One region of the Devriesea agamarum genome, then DNA from elsewhere that is predicted to be linked to it. Evidence: predicted binding sites of a transcription regulator. Region 1 holds the regulator's gene; the other holds the start of a gene.

Region 1 (9,400 bases):
GGGCCGAGGCGGCAAGAAAAGGAGCATTGTGAGAATTACCTTCCACGAAGAAACTGTCACCGATGATGATCGCGTAGATGTCGAGACCGCAGCGCACGATGACGCCACTGCCAGTCACGATGATCTGTCGAAGGATCGGCAGCCGGGACGGGAGCGGAAGGGATCCTCACCCAGTTCGCGCGGGGATGACCTCACCGCCAGGATTCTGGCCCGCCCCGATGCCTCAATTTCCGATGTCACCTATGTGTCGGATGCCGACGGGGACCAGTTCGATTTGGCTGACCGCCACGCTCTGCGGCGAGTGCACGGTCTTTCGACGGAACTCGAAGACGTCACTGAGGTGGAATACCGTTCGCTGCGCCTCGAAAAGGTGGTGCTCGCAGGCCTGTTTACCTCCGGTGGTGTGGAGGATGCGGAAAACAGCCTGCGGGAACTGGCGGCGCTCGCCGAAACAGCGGGGTCCGATGTGCTTGACGGGGTGATGCAGCGGCGCCACCATCCCGACCCGTCGACCTTCCTCGGACGGGGTAAGGCGCAGGAACTTGCCGATATCGTTGCAGGCTGCGGGGCAGATACGGTGATTGTCGACGGGGCTCTAGCCCCCTCTCAGCGTCGCGCCTTAGAAGACGTGGTGAAGGTCAAGGTTATCGACCGGACCGCGCTGATCCTGGATATCTTTGCCCAGCATGCGAGGTCTCGGGAAGGCAAAGCGCAGGTTGAACTTGCACAGCTGGAGTATTTACTGCCGAGGCTGCGTGGGTGGGGCGAATCGATGTCCCGGCAGGCAGGTGGGCGTGTAGCGGCAGGCGCTGGGATCGGTTCTCGCGGCCCCGGTGAAACCAAAATTGAGTTGGACCGCCGCCGTATCCGGTCGCGGATTGCCAAACTGCGTCGTGAAATCAAGGAAATGAAACCCGCCCGGGAGGCTAAGCGCGCTGATCGTAAACGCCACAAGGTGCCGAGTGTGGCAATTGCTGGTTACACCAATGCCGGGAAGTCATCGTTGCTCAATCGACTGACTGGGGCCGGGGTGCTGGTGGAAAACGCGCTGTTTGCCACCCTCGATCCGACGGTGCGTCGGGCTGAAACTCCCGACGGACGCGAGTTCACGTTCGCGGACACCGTGGGTTTTGTTCGGCACTTGCCGCATGAACTGGTTGAAGCTTTCCGTTCCACTTTGGAAGAAGTAGCTGACGCAGACCTTCTGCTGCATGTCGTCGATGCGTCTCACCCGGACCCTGAAGGTCAGATCCAGGCCGTCCGGGCGGTATTCGCTGACATTGAGGGTTTCGATGTTCCCGAAGTGATCGTCTTTAACAAATGTGATCTCACAGAACCGGAGACGATCGCGCGTCTGCGCAGTCAGGTGCGCGACTCCTGTACCGTGTCGGCTCGCACAGGCGAAGGAATTGACGAGCTGCGTTCGATCATTGCGGACCGGTTACCTCGCCCGCAGTCTGAGGTCGATGTGGTAGTTCCTTACACCCGCGGCGACCTAGTGTCGCGAGCATATGACGGGGGCCGGATTCTGGCGGAATCCCATGAGGCCGACGGCACCCGGTTGCATGCGTTGGTGGATGCGGGGCTCGCCGCGGAGCTTCACGCAGTGGCCGTACAGGCGGACCCGGCTGAGCACTGAGACGGAAGCCGCCGAGTGATGTCGGTCATCACTCGGCGGTCTCAGCTTGGCGCGGCTATCCTTCGTGGTCAGTGGTCAGTGGTCATCTCGAGCCCCGGTGAGACAAGGAGTGCATCACGCGAGGAGATACATACGTATACCCTCGCAGAGTTCTCCGCGCGCCTTGAAAACGTGAGACGGGCTAGGTACTAGCCTGTCTCGGTGACATCCTCCGCCACTGCCAACGAGCCCCAAGACGACCTTGACGCGCTCATGGACGCAGCTGTGCGAGCGGTGGGAGGAAATCCCCGGCGGGGGCAGCAACGCATGGCCGGGGCTGTTCAGCGCGCGATGGAATCGGGTCGGCACCTACTGGTTCAGGCGGGCACCGGAACCGGTAAATCGCTGGGGTACTTGGTTCCGGCTTTGGCGCGCGCTGTGCGCACAGGTAAGCCGGTGGTGGTCTCCACGGCCACCATTGCGTTGCAAGCACAGATTGTCACCAAAGACTTACCGCGGCTGGTGGAGGCGCTTGCCCCGCTTTTGCCTCGGACTCCCAGTTTTTGTCTCCTTAAGGGCCGTGCAAACTATGTGTGCCTGCATAAGGTGGCCGGCGGTTACCCCGATGACATCGAACCGGGTGCGCTGTTTGCTGAAGCGAGTGTGCATTCCCCTTCCGGGGATACGTTGACCAGTGAGCGTTTGGGTGATCAGATACGGCGTTTGAGGGATTGGGCTGAGCAGACCGATACCGGTGATCGCGACGCCCTGGATATGCCGGTCAGTGATCGGGCGTGGCGGCAAGTATCGGTCACCGGTTCGCAATGTCTCGGTACCTCGTGCCCGATGGTGGGTGAGTGCTTCGCTGAGCGCAACCGGGACATCGCGCGTGGAGTTGATCTGATCGTGACGAATCACGCCCTGCTCGCGGTCGATGCTTTCTCAGGGCATGGCATTATTCCGGCGCATGACGTCGTTGTCTTTGATGAAGCCCATGAACTCACGGCCCGGGTCACTTCGGCTGTCACCAAAATACTGACGCACGGTGCCGTGCGCGGTGCGGGCCGGGCTGTGCGTCAGCTTGGGCTCCCGGCGACTGCGCTGGAAGAAGCGGGAGAGGCCCTGTCGAAGGCGCTCGGTGATGTGGGGGAGGGGCGTCTTCCAAACGGGCTCCCAGAAGTGCTGACCGACGCCCTGGTGGTTTTGGAAGCGGAAGCCCGGCAGCTTCACGCCGATGCTCGGGCTGCCGGGGATGACGGTGCGGGATCGACCGCTGGCGCCCGTAAGAACGCGCGGACAGCTTTGCAAGAGATCTGCGATGTGGCGCGGAGGGTGGTTGATGAGCGCGAAGGGGATGTGGTGTGGATTTCGCGCGGTGAAGCCAACGGCAGACTGAGCTTGCTGGTTGCGCCCCTATCCATCGCCGGGTCTATGCGCTCGAAGATTCTTAGCCAGCGCACGACGGTGATGACCTCGGCCACGCTCGCGTTTGCGGATCGCTTTGAGTCGCCTGCCGGTGCCGTAGGACTGGATCCGCGCGATCGCCGCCCCGAGGATGAGGATTCTTATCTGCAGGTGCCTGACGGTGAGAATAAACTGTGGTCCGGTATCGACGTGGGGAGCCCGTTCGATTACGAGAAACAGGGGATTCTCTATATCGCCAGGCATTTACCGACCCCCGGCCGGGAAGGGCCGAGCCTGGCAATGCTGGATCATGTGGTGGAGTTGGTGGAAGCATCCGACGGTGGGGTGCTCGGCCTGTTTTCCTCGCGGCGTGCGGCGGAAGCCGCAGCTCAACATGTGCGTGAACGCAGTAGTTTGCCCATTGCAGTGCAGGGTGAAGACAGTGTGGGCAGGTTGGTGAGCGTTTTTCGTCAGGAAACGCATACGAGTCTTTTTGGGACGCTATCGCTGTGGCAAGGCGTGGACGTGCAGGGGGATGCCTGCCGGTTGGTGCTCATAGACCGGATTCCGTTCCCGCGTCCGGACGATCCACTGACTTCGGCTCGTCAAGAGCATATTTCGGCGCGTGGCGGCAATGGATTCATGAGCGTGTCGGCTCAGCATGCAGCATTATTACTGGCCCAGGGGGCCGGACGTCTGGTTCGTTCGGACACAGACCGCGGGATGGTTGCGGTGCTCGATCCTCGCCTAGCCACGGCGAGGTATGGCGGCTATCTGCTCAGCGCGATGCCTCCGCTGTGGCGTACCAGCGATCCGGAGGTGGCGCTGGGGGCTTTGCGCAGGCTATCCCAGTCGGTTCGCTCTAGGTGAGGGTGTTACGGGATGAGGAGCTAGATGGGATGGGTCGTTCGGTCTAGAAGCCGCGTTCCAGGGCTAGATTGCGCGCAGCACCGCTACGACCTTGCCAAGAATTTCAGCATGATCGCCAAGTATGGGCGTGAACGCTGGGTTGTGCGGCATGAGCCATACGTGATTGTCGGCGCGTTTGAAGGTTTTGACGGTCGCTTCACCATCCAGCATGGCCGCCACAATTTCTCCCGGCTCGGCAATTTGTTGTCTCCGGATAACTACCCAGTCGCCATCGCAGATAGCGGCATCCACCATGGAGTCGCCGCTGACTTTTAAGAGGAAAAGGTCGCCGCTGCCGACCAGCTGTTGGGGCAAGGTGAACACGTCTTCGACGTGTTCTTCGGCGGTGATGGGTGCACCGGCGGCAATGCGCCCCACAAGTGGGACTGCAACGCTTGTCCCAGCCGTAACGCCAGCTCCAACCACGATGTCACTCGGCTCGGGGAGGCTGGCGGCACCGTCCTCGTCGGGCATCACAATTTCCATGGCGCGAGGACGCTTGGGGTCGCGCCGCAGAAACCCTTTGCGCTCTAAGGCTTGCAGCTGGTGGGACACGGACGAGGGCGAGTTTAGCCCCACTGCATCACCGATTTCGCGCATGCTCGGCGGGTATCCCCGGTGTTGGATAGCGCTGGCGATTTTTTCGAGGATGCGACGCTGGCGAGGTGTCAGGGTGTCGGGGGCGGGGGACTTATCTGGATGTTGCGACTGCCCTGTGTGGTCGGTGCGTGCCATGTGCCGTCCGCCTCCCATGTCGCCGCGACCGCCGGTCGGAGCCGGTCGGAGCGCGGTGTCTCTCGTTTGTCATACCCCCTTGGTGCAGTGGGTATGTCCAGCGTAGAGGGGTCCGAGCACAAGATCAAACAGATGTTCGATCATCTCTTGCTGGAACGGCGGTTTGGATTTATAGTCGAACAAACATTCGATCGAACAGGAGTTCGAACATGAGCCCTCTCGCAGTGAGTAATCAGCAGCACGCATGTGGTGTAGGCGCCCTCGCATGCGGCGGTCAGCGGCATCTGTTCGTGGTGCGTGATGGGTCACAGACGCCTAACGTATCCTCCGCCCGCCCGGCGGTCTCAGCGCGCATGCGGTTGACGACTCGCGGGCGCATTGTGGTGACCATGCTGCTTGGGGCGGCAATTGTGAGCATGCTGCTGTCGCTATTCATTGTCGATATCCCTGCGGCTATGGCCGGCGGGCGCCATCCCGACGAGCTGGCAGTGGTCATGGTTCAGCCGGGGGAGACCTTATGGAATCTCGCAGAGCGTTACGGGGATGACTCCCTGACGGTTCAAGACAATGTGCGACACCTTCGGGAGATCAATCACCTTCCAAATGAGCAGGTCTCGGCGGGGACGGCCCTGTACGTGCCTGCGGGTTGATGACTTCAAGGCTCTGATTGCTTAATATCCGGAGGTTGGGCGGTCGTCTATCTGCTGCGACCGTTAAGATGCCTGGTGTGCACTGTCCTTTCTGCCGACACCCTGATTCCCGGGTGGTTGACTCCCGTACCTCTGATGACGGGGTGACCATCCGGCGCCGCCGTCAATGCCCGTCGTGTGGGCGGAGGTTCTCAACCACGGAATCGGCATCGCTGGTTGTCAATAAGAGATCTGGGGTTAGTGAACCCTTTAGCCGGGCAAAGGTCATTTCTGGCGTGCGCAAGGCCTGCCAGGGGCGGCCAGTGACCGAGGATGAGCTCGCTGTCCTCGCGCAAAAAGTTGAAGAGTCGGTCCGAGCAAGCGGACAGGCGGAGATCGACTCCATGGGGGTTGGTTTGGCGATTCTTGAGCCGCTCAAAGAACTCGACCTCGTGGCCTATCTGAGGTTTGCCTCGGTCTATCAGAGCTTTGAATCGCTGGAGGATTTCGACGCCGCCATCGCCGCTTTGCGTGGAGAACACCGGGGATCACCCCCAAATTCTCAGGATGGTCGAGACACCTCAGAAATCTAGGTATCATATGGTCGTGCGGTTCTGCCGCGCAGAGCCGGTGGTCATGGAGGGGAAGCCAAGACCACCGGCTTTTTCATGCTTTAACACCTAGATTGGTCTGCCGCTCCCTCATTGCTGAGGCTTGTGCGTGGCACAGATTCCGGCCGGAAGGTCTTCGCTGTGCACGATGTCCAGCCTGCGAGTGGACCGGGTCATCGCCACGTAAAGATCATTTGCACCCCGTCGATGAGCACGAAGAATCTGCGCCGGTTCCACGATGATGACATCGTCAAACTCAAGCCCCTTAGCCTGCTCAGCCGTCATCACAGCGACGATGTCGTCAATGCCCCCGCTACCGAGCCCAATGCGATCACCCAGCAGCGCCCGCGACGTGCCCTGCTCCTGACTCCCACGACAGGGATCGTGCAGTAACACGGATGTGAGCGTCGCCTGAAGAGACTGCGCAGTCTGTGACGGGCAGATCACCGCCACCCGGCCCTGGTCAGCACGGAGATGACCCATGATGAGGCGTGCGCACAAACTCGATATCGCCTCAGGCTCCACCCGGTGAGTAGCGACATCGTGATCACCGTTGCGCACCGACTGTACCTGTGTGACGTGCAAGCCTGCCTGCCGGGCCGTCTCCACTGCACGATCCATAATGCGCCGCGGGGTACGGTAATTCACGGTAAGTTCGGTGAGCTGATACCTGTCGCCCACAAAAGGAGACAGTGCAGCACCCCAGCGGTCAGCACCGGCAGCGGATGAGGTCTGGGCAATATCGCCAACCACGGTGAAGGACTTGGTGGGACACCGGCGCATAAGAACCCGCCAGGCCATAGCCGACAGTTCCTGCGCTTCGTCGGCAACAACGTGTCCGAACGTCCACTGTCGATCCTCCAGGGCACGCTCGGCGATGCTGCGCAGACCGGTACGAACCTCCATGCGATCAGCGAGGTCTTCCGCCCGAACCAACCCGTCAGTGTCGATGTTCGCCAACACTCCACGGGCATAATCCAGATTTTGTTCCCGCTGTGCGTGGGCGCGGGCATTGAGAACGCGCTCCACTTCGTCGTCCTCACCCAAAATCTCGGCCGCCTCATCCAAAAGCGGAACGTCATCGACGGTCCACGGGGAGCCTTTCGGACGGGCCAGTAGATCAACCTGACCGGGTGTTAAGGATGGATCTGCCGCGTGCAGTCGCTCCGGATGAGCGAAAAGAATATTTAAGAAGGACTGTGGCGTGTAGGGAAGCCAGCATAAATTGAGCAGCTTCCTGATACCGGGGTGGCGCCGAAGATCATCCAGCCGTTCGCTGCTTTCCTCAGGGGTGACGACCAAGCCTCGGGTAGCCAAAGCGCGCTCATACCGAACCAGAATCCGGTCTAAGGCGCTGCGCACGAACACGGAACGAGCTTGGTTATGGGGTTTCCGGGTGGCGCGGGCATCTTTGCGCGCCGCAGCGAGATCGCTTACACGGACAACGAATTCGACCCCGTCCAGGCGTACCTTTTGGTCGCGCTGGGGAATCCTCTGACGGTCTTTTACAGCGCGGGCTAGCAGTGTCGCCATTCTCGTATCGCCCTTGAGACGGGCAGTGTCGGGTGCATCGCGAAGCTCGGTGCTCACGCCGGGGAAAAGCTCACCCGGGGTGAGCATCAGAACCCCTGATTCGCCCAGGGAAGGTAGTACGCGTTCGATATACCGCAGGAAACCGCGAGTGGGAGCGACCACCAGCACCCCGGAATGCTCGAGTTTGCGGCGGTGGGTGTACAGCAGATAGGCGGCGCGGTGCAGTGCGACCGCGGTTTTACCCGTTCCGGGCCCGCCCTGGACAATGAGCACACCGCGAGTCTTCGCCCGGATGATGCGATCCTGCTCGGCCTGGATGGTCGCGACGATTTCTCCCATGCGGCCGGTGCGTTGAGCCCGCAGGGAAGCGAGCAAAGCTCCTTCTCCCTGAAGCACATGGGACCCGGCATCGGCGTCCTCGAGCAGGCGGGAATCCAGCACGTCGTCCTCGAGGCCGACGACGGTGCGGCCCCGGGTCACTAGATGCCGGCGCAAGCGCACTCCCTGACGTGCCGCGGGGGTGGCCTGGTAGAACGCTGCTGCCGCGGGGGCTCGCCAGTCAACGAGTAGCTGGTGACGGTCTGGAGTGAATAGGCCAATGCGACCGATATAGTGCGTCACTTGGTCGTCGCCGTCGAGGCGGCCAAAGACGACGTTGTTACTGACCGAGTCGAGTAGTGCCAGGCGGTCCTGGTACATCGCGGCGAAGGCGTCGCGTTCTGACCGGTTTTGATGGGTGGAGGCGTGCTGAGAACGCTGAACCTTGCTGAGCTGACCGCCGATCTGCGTGCGGATCTGGTCGAGCCGCTGGTACAGGCGGTCGACATATTGTTGCTCGGCGGCGATTTCTTCCTGGGGATCGGGTCCCTGCGCGGGCTGAGTCACTGCTGTTCCTGCCCCTGGTCGTCGGTGGTAGCTGCGCTCTGGGTGTCGCCGGGTGATGTTTGTGTCGCATCCACTTGGCGGCAAGGCGCAGTGTTCCATTATGGTGGAACGCGCTCGGGGTCGAAAGCTCAGACGACATGATCTGCTTATGCCGTGGACATCTGAATGACGACAAGGCCCCGATCCGGCGGATGCACAGTGGAATACGAGACGACGGGGAGGCGAAACTGATGCGCGACCCGCGAGAGCTGTACACATTTGCATCTGACGAGGTCGTGGCTGCGGTGCCACGGGGTGGGCTGGTGCTGGTTCATGCGCTGCCTGGGTTTATTGATGCGGGTAATGCCTGCCGGATTGCATCGACCTATTTGAAGGACACGTTGCGCACGGTTCGGCTGCTCACATTTGAGACCGACGAAATTCTGGATTATCGCGGCTCGCGACCGCAGACCATCTTTACCGGTCGTGCTTTTGGTCCGCTTGAGATTCCTGAGATTGCCCTGTACCTCATGTATGACGAGGCAGACCGGCCGTTTTTGTTTCTCGACGGTCCGGAACCTGATTTGCAGTGGCGGCGCATGTCGCGGGCACTAATCGACATCGTGGAGTATTTCGAGGTCGATCTGACGGTGAGTATGCACGCGATTCCGATGGCGGTTCCGCATACCCGTCCGATTGGATTGGTTGCCCATGCGACGGATGAGGGCCTGCTGGGTGAGGTTGACCGGGATACAGAAGCCACAGCTGAATTTGTGGTACCTGCAGGTTTTTACGCCATGCTCGAGACGATGCTGGGGGCGGAAGGGCACGATGCGTTGGGGTATGCCGCACAAATTCCCCATTATTTGACTCGCTCGGACTTCCCCGCGGGTGCGCTTGCGCTTTTGCGGCGGGTTTCGGAGGCTGCTCGGTTGGATATTCCGCTGGTGAATCTCGGCGATATGGCTGAAGCCGCGGCGAAAACGCTTGAGGGCACGGTTAAGGACAACGATGAAATGCTCCGCATGGTTGCGGAGCTCGAGGAACAGTACGATTCGCTGCAGGATGCGGACGGGTCATCGCTGTTAGCCACCACG
Region 2 (9,400 bases), 2.6 Mb from region 1:
CCGGGAGACGATGCCGCAGGAGGCGAACCCCAGTGGGACGATGCGGCATCGCACCCCGGCGAACCCGACGGGTTTGAACGGCTCTGGACTCCCCACCGGATGGCTTACATCCAAGGGGAGTCCAAGCCTGCCGATGCACAACCCGGCGATCAGTGCCCGTTTTGCAGGGCACCGGGAAAGAGCGACGAGGACGCACTCATCGTGCACCGCGGAAATGTAGCGTTTGTTCTGCTCAACCTGTTTCCCTATAACTCAGGGCACCTTTTGGTGTGTCCGTATCGGCACGTGGCTGACTACACGGACTTAACCGAGGAAGAAACCGCCGAAGTTGCGGATCTGACCCGCACCTCCATGCGGGTGGTACGCGCCGTCTCCAACCCCGCTGGTTTTAACATCGGCATGAACCAAGGGGCGGTCGCGGGAGCGGGAATTGCTGCGCATCTGCACCAGCACGTGGTACCGCGCTGGCTCGGTGATGCGAACTTCCTACCCATCGTGGCGCGCACTAAAGCGCTTCCGATTCTGCTGTCTGACACACGCGACGCGTTTGCGAAGGCGTGGGGTTAATGCTCGGTGCTCGTAAGCCACGTGAGGTTATTAGCCATGCATTTGGCCCGGTTGCACGAACACTAGCCCGGCTCGGGGTGGGGCCAGATGCGATGACCTGGGTCGGTACAATTCTCACGGTGAGCGCGGCACTAGGCCTGCTGATCCCCGGTTACTTTGTGGTGGGTCCTTTGGTTGTGGCTGCGTGTGCGTTGATCGACAGCATTGATGGTCTAATCGCTCGTTTAACGGGGACGAGTAGTTCGTGGGGAGCTTTTCTCGATTCCACGCTGGATCGTATCGGAGATGCGGCGGTCTTTGGTTCTCTCTGCCTGCACTTCCTCGTGCTAGCTGAGCCTTCTGGGCTGGTTGAGGTCGCCATTGGCGTACTCGCCTTAATCGCCCTGGTGGCCGGTATGGTCACGAGCTATGCCAAAGCCCGGGCACAATCCCTCGGCTTTACCTGCGAAGGTGGGTTGATGGAACGGGCGGATCGCCTGGCCGTGGTTCTGCTCGGCACCTGGCTGACCGGACTGTTCGGCGCGTGGTGGGGGGCTTGGCCTCTTCTGGTGGCGCTGATTGTGCTGGTTGCGGCGTCGGCCTGGACGGTTGCACAGCGCATTGCGATCGTCGCGCGGCAGCGGCATTCTGCGACGGACGCTTTGTGAAGTGCAGGTTCCCGGTCGAGAGCGCGTGAGCTGGCGAGATACGATCCGGCGGCGACGGGACCGCAGCGTGAGCGGTAGCTGTGCGCTAGATAAAAACCAGCTGGCAGCTTTAGGGATGCGCGCGGCCTGGCGCATCGCGCCGCACCTGCCTGAACCCGTGGTCTATGCGCTATCCCATCGGGCCGCAGATCTCATGCCATTGCTCACGCCGGATAAAGTGCGAACTTATCGCGCTAATCTCCAGGCGGCATGGCCCAATGCTCATGAAGGAATGATTGTGCGCTGGGTTCGGGACGGCTTGCGCGCTCATATGCGGTATTACGCGGATCTTTTCCGCCTGGATGCCTGGACCCCGGCAGAGTTTCGAGACCGCGTTCGCACGCGCGGTATTGCCGTATGTCATCGTGCGCTCGCCGAGCAAAAACCGGTGATCTTTGCACTCGGACACGTGGGGAACTGGGATGTTGCCGCGGCATGGGCAGGACATTTTCTAACCCCGGTGAGTGCCGTCGCCGAACGCTTATCGCCCCCGGAGCTATTCGATGCCTTTGTCAGACACCGGGCTCGGCACGGAGTGCACATCGTCGGTCTTGATCACGGGTTTCGGATTGTCCGTTTACTTGTGGGAGAACCCGGGCGAATACGGGCCGTGTGTTTACTGTTTGACCGTGATCTCACAGGAGATGGCATAGAGACCCCGTATATGGGTGGGTACACCCGGATGGCGCCTGGGCCAGCCGCCCTTACGATTGCCGCGGGTGCGGCATTGGTGTTTGCGGGTATTTCGAGCTTCAGTGCCCCCTACGCCACAAAAACTCTGAGCGGACGCTACCGGTTACGTCGTCGCTGGTGTGCTCTGATTGAATTCGCTGAGGTCGATGAGCGCATTGACGGTGATAGCTGTGATCACAATGGAGGCAAATCTAATTCTGAGCGCCGTGATGAGTGTGGCAATGATGCCGGCTCGGAGAGTCGGGGCCGTGTACCTCGCACTCGGGTGCAGGCTCTGACCAGGGAACTTGCTCGGCGCGCGGAACGGCATGTGAGGACCCACCCCACAGATTGGCATCTTCTGGTTCCGGTCCACGATGCCCGGCTGGCAGAGCGGATGACTACACGGTGAGTCACACTGGTTCTCGTGCGCTGCGAGTTGGTCTCGTGTGCCCGTATTCCCTCGATGTCCCCGGCGGTGTGCAACGCCATGTTCTCGATCTCGCCGAGCACCTGCGTGCACGAGGCCACGTTCCCAATGTGCTCGCGCCTGCGACCAAGCCTGTCGATCAGGAGCTCGTGACCTCCGCAGGGCGGGCGGTGGGCGTGCCGTTTAATGGATCGATTGCGCGCATCAACTTCGGCCCCAGGACCCGACGGTTAGCACGACAATGGCTGGAGGCGGGCAAGTTTGACATCGTCCACGTGCACGAGCCCTCCACTCCGAGCCTGTCCTTGATCGCGCTGCAGGACAGTACGGCGCCGGTCATCGCCACGTTCCACACGGCCTTACGCGACTCCCGCCTGCTACGCGGCACGTACAGTTTGTTAGGCGGAACGTATCGTCGCCTTGCTGCGGGTATCGCTGTGTCTGCTGAGAGTCGTCGCACGGTGGTGGAGCACCTGGGAGGTGATCCAATTGTGGTGCCAAATGGTGTGTCGATTCCCCAGGTGCAGGTCAGTGTCGATGGAAAACCACGGCAACTTAGTCGTAGTCGATCCGAGTGGCAGGGTACACCCGACCGTCCAACCATTGCTGTTTTAGGCAGAATGGATGAGCCGCGTAAAGGATTGAACGTTTTGCTCACTGCGCTACCAGCTCTTCGACATCTGGTACCTGGCGTTCGGGTTTTGGTGGCTGGTGAGGGCCACGAGAAGTTCCAGCGCCGGCACCGCCGCGAGTTTGCGGGCACGGTGGAGGTGTTAGGCCGTCTGAATGAACCAGATAAATACGCCTTGCTTTCCTCGGTCGATCTGCTGGTCGCTCCGCATACCGGTGGCGAGAGTTTCGGAATTGTGATCGTAGAAGCTCTAGCGCACGGCGCCCGCGTGGTGGCGAGTGCCTTGGACGCTTTTGTCGATGTGCTGGGGGAGCACACAGACAGCGTGATGGTGCCGGTTGGGGATGCGCAGGCGCTTGCTTTAGCGGTGGCCAGTGCCCTGCGTGAAGAGCATGCCCGCTCTGCCGAGGAGAGATCTGCGGCGCGAGAGGCTAGGCGACAAGCAGCTGAGGCGTACCGGTGGGATGCAGTAACGGATTGCGTTGAGAGCGTGTACCACCTCGTTGTGGAGTCGGCGTGGTACCCGCCTGGCTTGTGGGGGCAGTTCACACAAGCTGTGGTGAAAAGGGCCGAGATTATCGGCGCATGGGCTCGGCAGATAGCGACCAAAGAGATTCTGGTTCCCACAACGCCAAGCGATGAGGACAGACTGCTGGCCGTTATACGCCGCGCCGAATTATCTGCTCGCCTGGCGTGGCCCATCCCGACGGGGATATCGCCTATAAGCTCTGTAGGAAGGGCCGAGTCGAATCTGCTGGCCGCAAGATGCCAGTCCATGCAAGCCGAGCAGTTGCGGCACCGTGAGGACCTAGAGAGTGCCTTGAGCTCGGACCTACGCTGGTTGGTAGAACACACTGACAGCGAGGAAGAAATATTTCGCCGGGCTCGGCGCGCAGCGTGGGATGTTCACGTTCTCAGGCGCATGGTCAATCACTCGCTTTTGACATGTGCGCAGGGTACGCCACGGGTTGGGGTAGGAACTGGGCGTTGTTTGAGCGGGTCTCGAGAATGGGGCGGGATGCCATTCACCGTAAACTTTGATGACTTCATCGATCGCCGCGACGGCTGGCGCGCTTACCGGTGATCATGATCGAGTGCTGACGGGCACTTTGGCATCTATAAGGAACCGTATCGGACATCGCCGGATTAGAATCCTGGAGCCCGCTATGCCGTAGATGGTTGTTACGATGCCAACGTCTCATGTCATAAACCGGGCCTCTCACTATCACGCTCAACTGCGCGAAGGACTGAGAGGAGGTGCCGCTGCGAAAGGGGTGATCGCATGGTCACACCGACGAATACTCGATACGACTATACCTACGGTCGTCCAGGCGAGACCACAGCTCGTCGGCCTGAGGTTGAGAAGAATTCTGAGGAACCCTCTAAGCGCACTGTTATTTTTCGTATAGCCCAAAAAATCTCGAAAGCGAACCCATCCTCTGTCCTTGTGCGATGGATACTTTCTCTGGGATTTTTTATATTCGCTTGGATCGTCACGGTGCTCCAGCTTGCGTCCGAGGCAGGATTAGGGGTCGCAATGGCAGCGGCTGCTGCAGCCGCGTTTCCCTTCGCCTTTGTGCTACTCGTAATATACTGGATAGATTATTTGATTCCGGTACCTAATGCCTCGAAGTTTTTCGCTCTTAGCTGGGGTCTGAGCTGTCCCATGCTGATAATCGCCTTTATGGTCGTGACGGGACTGGACGCCAAAATGAGGCCCGTGGCAGGAAGTTTAGGTCTTTCGTCATCCTATTCGGTTTTACAAGCACCGATTCAAGAGGAAATTTTCAAGGCTGCCGGATTAGTTATACCTTTACTGTTAGGGCGCAAGTTCATTAGCGGAGCCAGGGTTGGCCTTATTTGTGGAGCCTTGATAGGGGTGGGCTTTTCTTACAGCGAAGACGTTGTGTATTTCGTGAAACCCCTGGTGGCTGCGCAGGCGACAGGTGATGCTGCCGATTTTTGGGAAGTGTTTGTGGCACGTAGTCTCACCCCCTTTGGTCACTCGGTATATACGGGGATAACCGGTCTTGCATTAGGTTTGGCGGGGGCGCGGCGCTCTATTCCTTTATGTCTATGCTGGGGGCTTGGGGGATTAAGTGTGGCGGTGGCGCTCCATGCACAATGGAATGGTTCCACTTATGTACCAGTGTTGATTGCTAAAAATTTACATAGCGGGACCGGCTTTGCCTCCGTCTGGCTTATCTTAATGATAACCTCTAAAATTTTACTGATGGGTGGGATAGTCATTTGGGTCCGGTGGCGAGAGCGGACCATTATTGACCGATATCTTTCCCACTATGGGAGAGCTGGATGGTTTAGCCCCGATGAGGTTTCTATGCTTAGGTCCCATCGTGCACGATCTCGAGCGAGGCGGGTAGCTGCTGAGCGCGGGGGAATCGTAGCGAAGCTGGCAATGCGTGACTTTCAATATGCTGCCGTGGCGCTTGCCGATCACCGTAAAAGACTTGTCGAAGAGTTGCCGCTCACCCCGCAGCGAAAATCTATGAAGAAAATCGAGCGAGACCTTCTTCATCAGATCACCTGTGCCCGCCGCTTACTCAGTGCGGTGATTTTGCCTGTTGTGGACGTTTCGGAGAGAGGCCGGGGGCGGGCACATTACAATGGTGAGGCGTGTCCGCCCGCTCCCGGGCGTGACCCGGGACCCGGACGTAGGGCCGATCCCGTATCTGAGCCACCAATCGAGGAGACACATGTCGGGTCACTCCAAGTGGGCGACGACCAAGCATAAAAAAGCTGCGATCGACGCCAAACGCGGCAAGCTATTCGCCAAGCTCATTAAGAACATCGAGGTTGCGGCAAGGACGGGTGGACCGGATCCGGCAGGGAACCCCACCCTGTTTGACGCCATCCAAAAAGCCAAGAAAATGTCGGTGCCTAACGACAATATCGACCGTGCTGTCAAACGTGGCGGCGGTTTAGACGGTGGCGGCGTCGACTATCAAACCCTGATGTACGAAGGCTATGCTCCCGGTGGCGTCGCGGTCCTCGTCGAATGCCTCACCGACAACAAAAATCGTGCAGTCAGTGAAGTGCGAGTAGCGTTTTCCCGCAACGGCGGCTCCATGGCCGAATCTGGCTCGGTGTCCTACCTCTTCCACCGCAAGGGCGTGGTCACACTTCCAAAGGAAGGGCGCAGCGAAGACGACCTGCTTGAAGTCGTGCTCGATGCCGGCGCCGAAGAGATCAGCGATGAAGGCGACACCTTCGAGATTCTTTCTGAGCCGACCGACGTGGTTGCGGTTCGCACCTCGCTGACGGACGCGGGAATTGACTATGACGCAGCTGAGGTTCAGTTCGTTCCGTCGATGAAAGTCGAGGTCGATCTGGACGGTGCTCGAAAAGTCCTGCGTTTGCTGGAGGCGTTGGAAGACAGCGACGACGTGCAGAACGTGTACTCCAACCTCGACATCCCAGAGGACGTTGCTGCCCAGCTCGGCGAGGACTGACCTCGGATGCGGGTGCTCGGAATTGATCCGGGTCTTACCCGGTGCGGTTTCGGTGTCATAGACGCTGGAACCGGGCGGAGCGCCCGTCTCGTCGACGTCGGAGTTGTGCGGTCGCCATCGACCGATTCCATCGATCAGCGGTTGCTCGTGGTTTCTCGGGGACTCACCGAGATTATTGAGCGGTACGCCCCGGATGCGGTCGCGGTGGAGCGGGTGTTTTCCCGCGGCGAAGTCTCCACGATTATGGGCACGGCCCAGGTTTCTGGCATCGCCCTTTTGCTCGCGGCCGAACGCGGTATTCCGGTGGCTATGCACACCCCCAGTGAGGTGAAACTGGCCGTGACCGGTGATGGCCGCGCGGGGAAAGCCCAGGTGCAGACGGCGCTCGTGCGCCTGCTTGGGCTCCCCGCTGCGCCGAAACCTGCCGATGCGGCGGATGCATTAGCTATCGCGCTGACTCATCTGTGGCGCGGTCCGGGCCCAGTCCGCAAGGACCGGTCCGGCGCTGCCCGCACCTCGGCTCAAGCGCAGTGGGCCGAGGCGGAGCGGAAAGCTCGTCGAGCAAAAACGGCGGGCACTTCTGTGTGGTGATGCTCGTCTGCCCGGCCCTGCCCTGCGCTGGCCTGCCTTGCGCGGTGACGATGGTCTTCGGACGGGCATGAGCGGCCTATTCGTACACATGTTCTATGCTTGTGAGAGGTGCCGGGCGCGCCTGTCGCGTTTGTGATATTGCCGCATTGTTATGTCGTACTTACTGCTGGCTTACTGCCGGACGGGTCGCATTGCTGTGTGGACTCATCGCTGTAGGTGGCGTTGACACCCTTGCTCTGCCCGACTCGCTCTGACACCAAGGAGACCTTGTGATCTCAACTCTGACCGGAACGGTGACGTCAATCGGGCTCGACAATCTCGTACTCGATATCGGAGGCGTCGGTTTCTCGGTGAGAACCACCCCGGGCACACTCGCGTCGGCACGCCATGGAAATACGCTCACCCTGCACACTGAACTGGTAGTCCGGGAGGACTCGTTAACCCTTTTTGGATTTGCCACCCCGGACGAGGTCGATGTTTTTCGTACGGTGCAGTCCGTATCCGGTATTGGCCCTCGAATCGCGTTGGCAGCGCTGGCGGTGCTCGGCCCCGATGGGATACGCAGGGCTGTGGCCACGGAGGACGTCAAAGCTATTAGCCGTACGCCCGGGATCGGGCCGAAGGTAGCCAGCCGCATGATCCTGGAACTGCGCGGAAAACTTCCGGTTCTCAGTGACCCCGAGGAATCCGTAGAGGCGTCCGCCAATGTCGACGCAGCAGCCGACGCCAACCAGGGTCGGATCGATGATGTGGTTCTGGCTTTGGTGGGACTCGGATGGCCGGATGCGGCGGCATCCAAAGCAGTTGACAAGGCGAGGGCAAAGCTTCGCGACATTGATCCGTCAGCAAAGCCCAGTAATGCCACGGTGTTGCGCGAGTCCTTGCGTGAACTCGGGGGCCGGCGATGATGACCCAGCTGGACCCGGACCGTGAGGAACAGCCAGACAATCCGCGTTTGATGCAGGGCCGGGATGATGCGGCTGATATGGCAGGTTCCCCTGCGGAGCGTGTCGTAGGAGAAAATGCGGGAGCCCTAGAGCGGTCTGCCGAAGCAGCGCTGCGCCCGCGCCGGCTCACAGAATTCGTTGGCCAACAGACTGTTCGCGACCAGCTATCCCTTGTTCTCAACGCGGCTCGGGCGCGAGGGAGGGCTCCCGAGCATGTGCTGCTGTCTGGCCCGCCAGGACTGGGGAAAACAACGCTGGCCATGATCATCGCGGCTGAGCTTGGCAGTGCGCTGCGCATTACCTCGGGGCCCGCTGTTCAGCATGCAGGAGATCTCGCGGCGATCCTTTCCTCCCTGGAAGAGGGGGAAATTCTCTTCATTGACGAAATTCATCGGCTCGCCCGGCCCGTTGAAGAAATGCTGTACATGGCAATGGAGGATTTCCGCGTGGACGTAGTGGTAGGCAAAGGAGTCGGTGCCACCGCCATCCCCCTGGAATTGCCACCTTTTACCGCGGTCGGGGCGACGACGCGTGCGGGATTATTGCCGGCGCCGCTGCGTGACCGGTTTGGATTCACTGCTCACCTTGACTACTACGCGCCGCAGGAGCTGTGCCGGGTCCTGCATCGTTCTGCGCAGCAGCTCGATATTGAGATGACTGCGGACGCTGCTGTGGAAATTGCGGGGCGGTGCCGGGGAACCCCTCGTATTGCCAATCGTTTGATCCGGCGGGTACGTGACTACGCCCAGGTGCACGGCGATGGGGTCATCGACCTTCCCGCGGCGCAGGCGGCCTTAGCTCTCTACGAGGTCGATGCCAAAGGTTTGGACCGGCTGGACCGCGCGGTGTTGACGGCTCTGTGCACCCGTTTCGGGGGCGGCCCCGTGGGATTGTCGACGCTTGCGGTCGCCGTCGGTGAAGAAACAGAGACCGTGGAGACTGTTGTCGAACCATTCCTGGTGCGGGAAGGTCTGCTCGGGCGAACCCCACGGGGACGCATCGCAACCCCCTTAAGTTGGGAGCATCTGGGCCTGGAAGCGAACACAATGCCATCCGCGGGTGGACGCTTCGGATGAGCTCCCTGTAAAGAGACCATAATCGTGGGCGAGGACCTGTCAGCACCCCGTATCTCGTCACCTCGCCATCTCGATCACCATTTCAGGACATGGGCGCGGTAAGTCGTCATGATGATCTCATCGGATCACATTGTTGGCTTCCGCAGCAGCCGTCACGAGGCGAAGGCGGTAGAGTGTGCGGGTACTGTGTCGCTCCGTCCTCGCATCTGCCGCATTCACCATGTCCGGCTCTGACGATCCGGGGCCGTGCACCCCGCACCCGAAAGGATCTACTCCACGTGGACCCCATGATTTTCCTGCTGGTCATTTTCGCCGTGATGATGATTCCGA

Evidence for each region. The regulator LexA, encoded in region 1, represses DNA repair genes until DNA is damaged. The targets are predictions, from matches to a motif close to TCGAACANNTGTTCGA.
Region 2: a site for LexA is predicted at 7,128-7,143, ahead of ruvA (Holliday junction branch migration protein RuvA). Genes of this name have one in related genera too.

The regions. Positions count from the first base shown of each region.
Region 1 is NZ_LN849456.1:2,867,783-2,877,182, forward strand. Features, by position in the region: gene hflX (GTPase HflX) at 29-1,639, shown strand; gene BN1724_RS12045 (ATP-dependent DNA helicase) at 1,841-3,892, shown strand; gene lexA (transcriptional repressor LexA) at 3,956-4,666, opposite strand; gene BN1724_RS12055 (LysM peptidoglycan-binding domain-containing protein) at 4,876-5,316, shown strand; gene nrdR (transcriptional regulator NrdR) at 5,394-5,888, shown strand; gene BN1724_RS12065 (HelD family protein) at 5,997-8,324, opposite strand; gene BN1724_RS12070 (proteasome assembly chaperone family protein) at 8,555-9,400, shown strand, end outside.
Region 2 is NZ_LN849456.1:228,157-237,556, forward strand. Features, by position in the region: gene BN1724_RS00985 (HIT family protein) at 1-567, shown strand, start outside; gene pgsA (phosphatidylinositol phosphate synthase) at 567-1,214, shown strand; gene BN1724_RS00995 (LpxL/LpxP family acyltransferase) at 1,282-2,337, shown strand; gene BN1724_RS01000 (glycosyltransferase family 4 protein) at 2,334-4,070, shown strand; gene BN1724_RS01005 (PrsW family intramembrane metalloprotease) at 4,269-5,738, shown strand; gene BN1724_RS01010 (YebC/PmpR family DNA-binding transcriptional regulator) at 5,701-6,456, shown strand; gene ruvC (crossover junction endodeoxyribonuclease RuvC) at 6,463-7,047, shown strand; gene ruvA (Holliday junction branch migration protein RuvA) at 7,317-7,955, shown strand; gene ruvB (Holliday junction branch migration DNA helicase RuvB) at 8,033-9,070, shown strand; gene yajC (preprotein translocase subunit YajC) at 9,358-9,400, shown strand, end outside.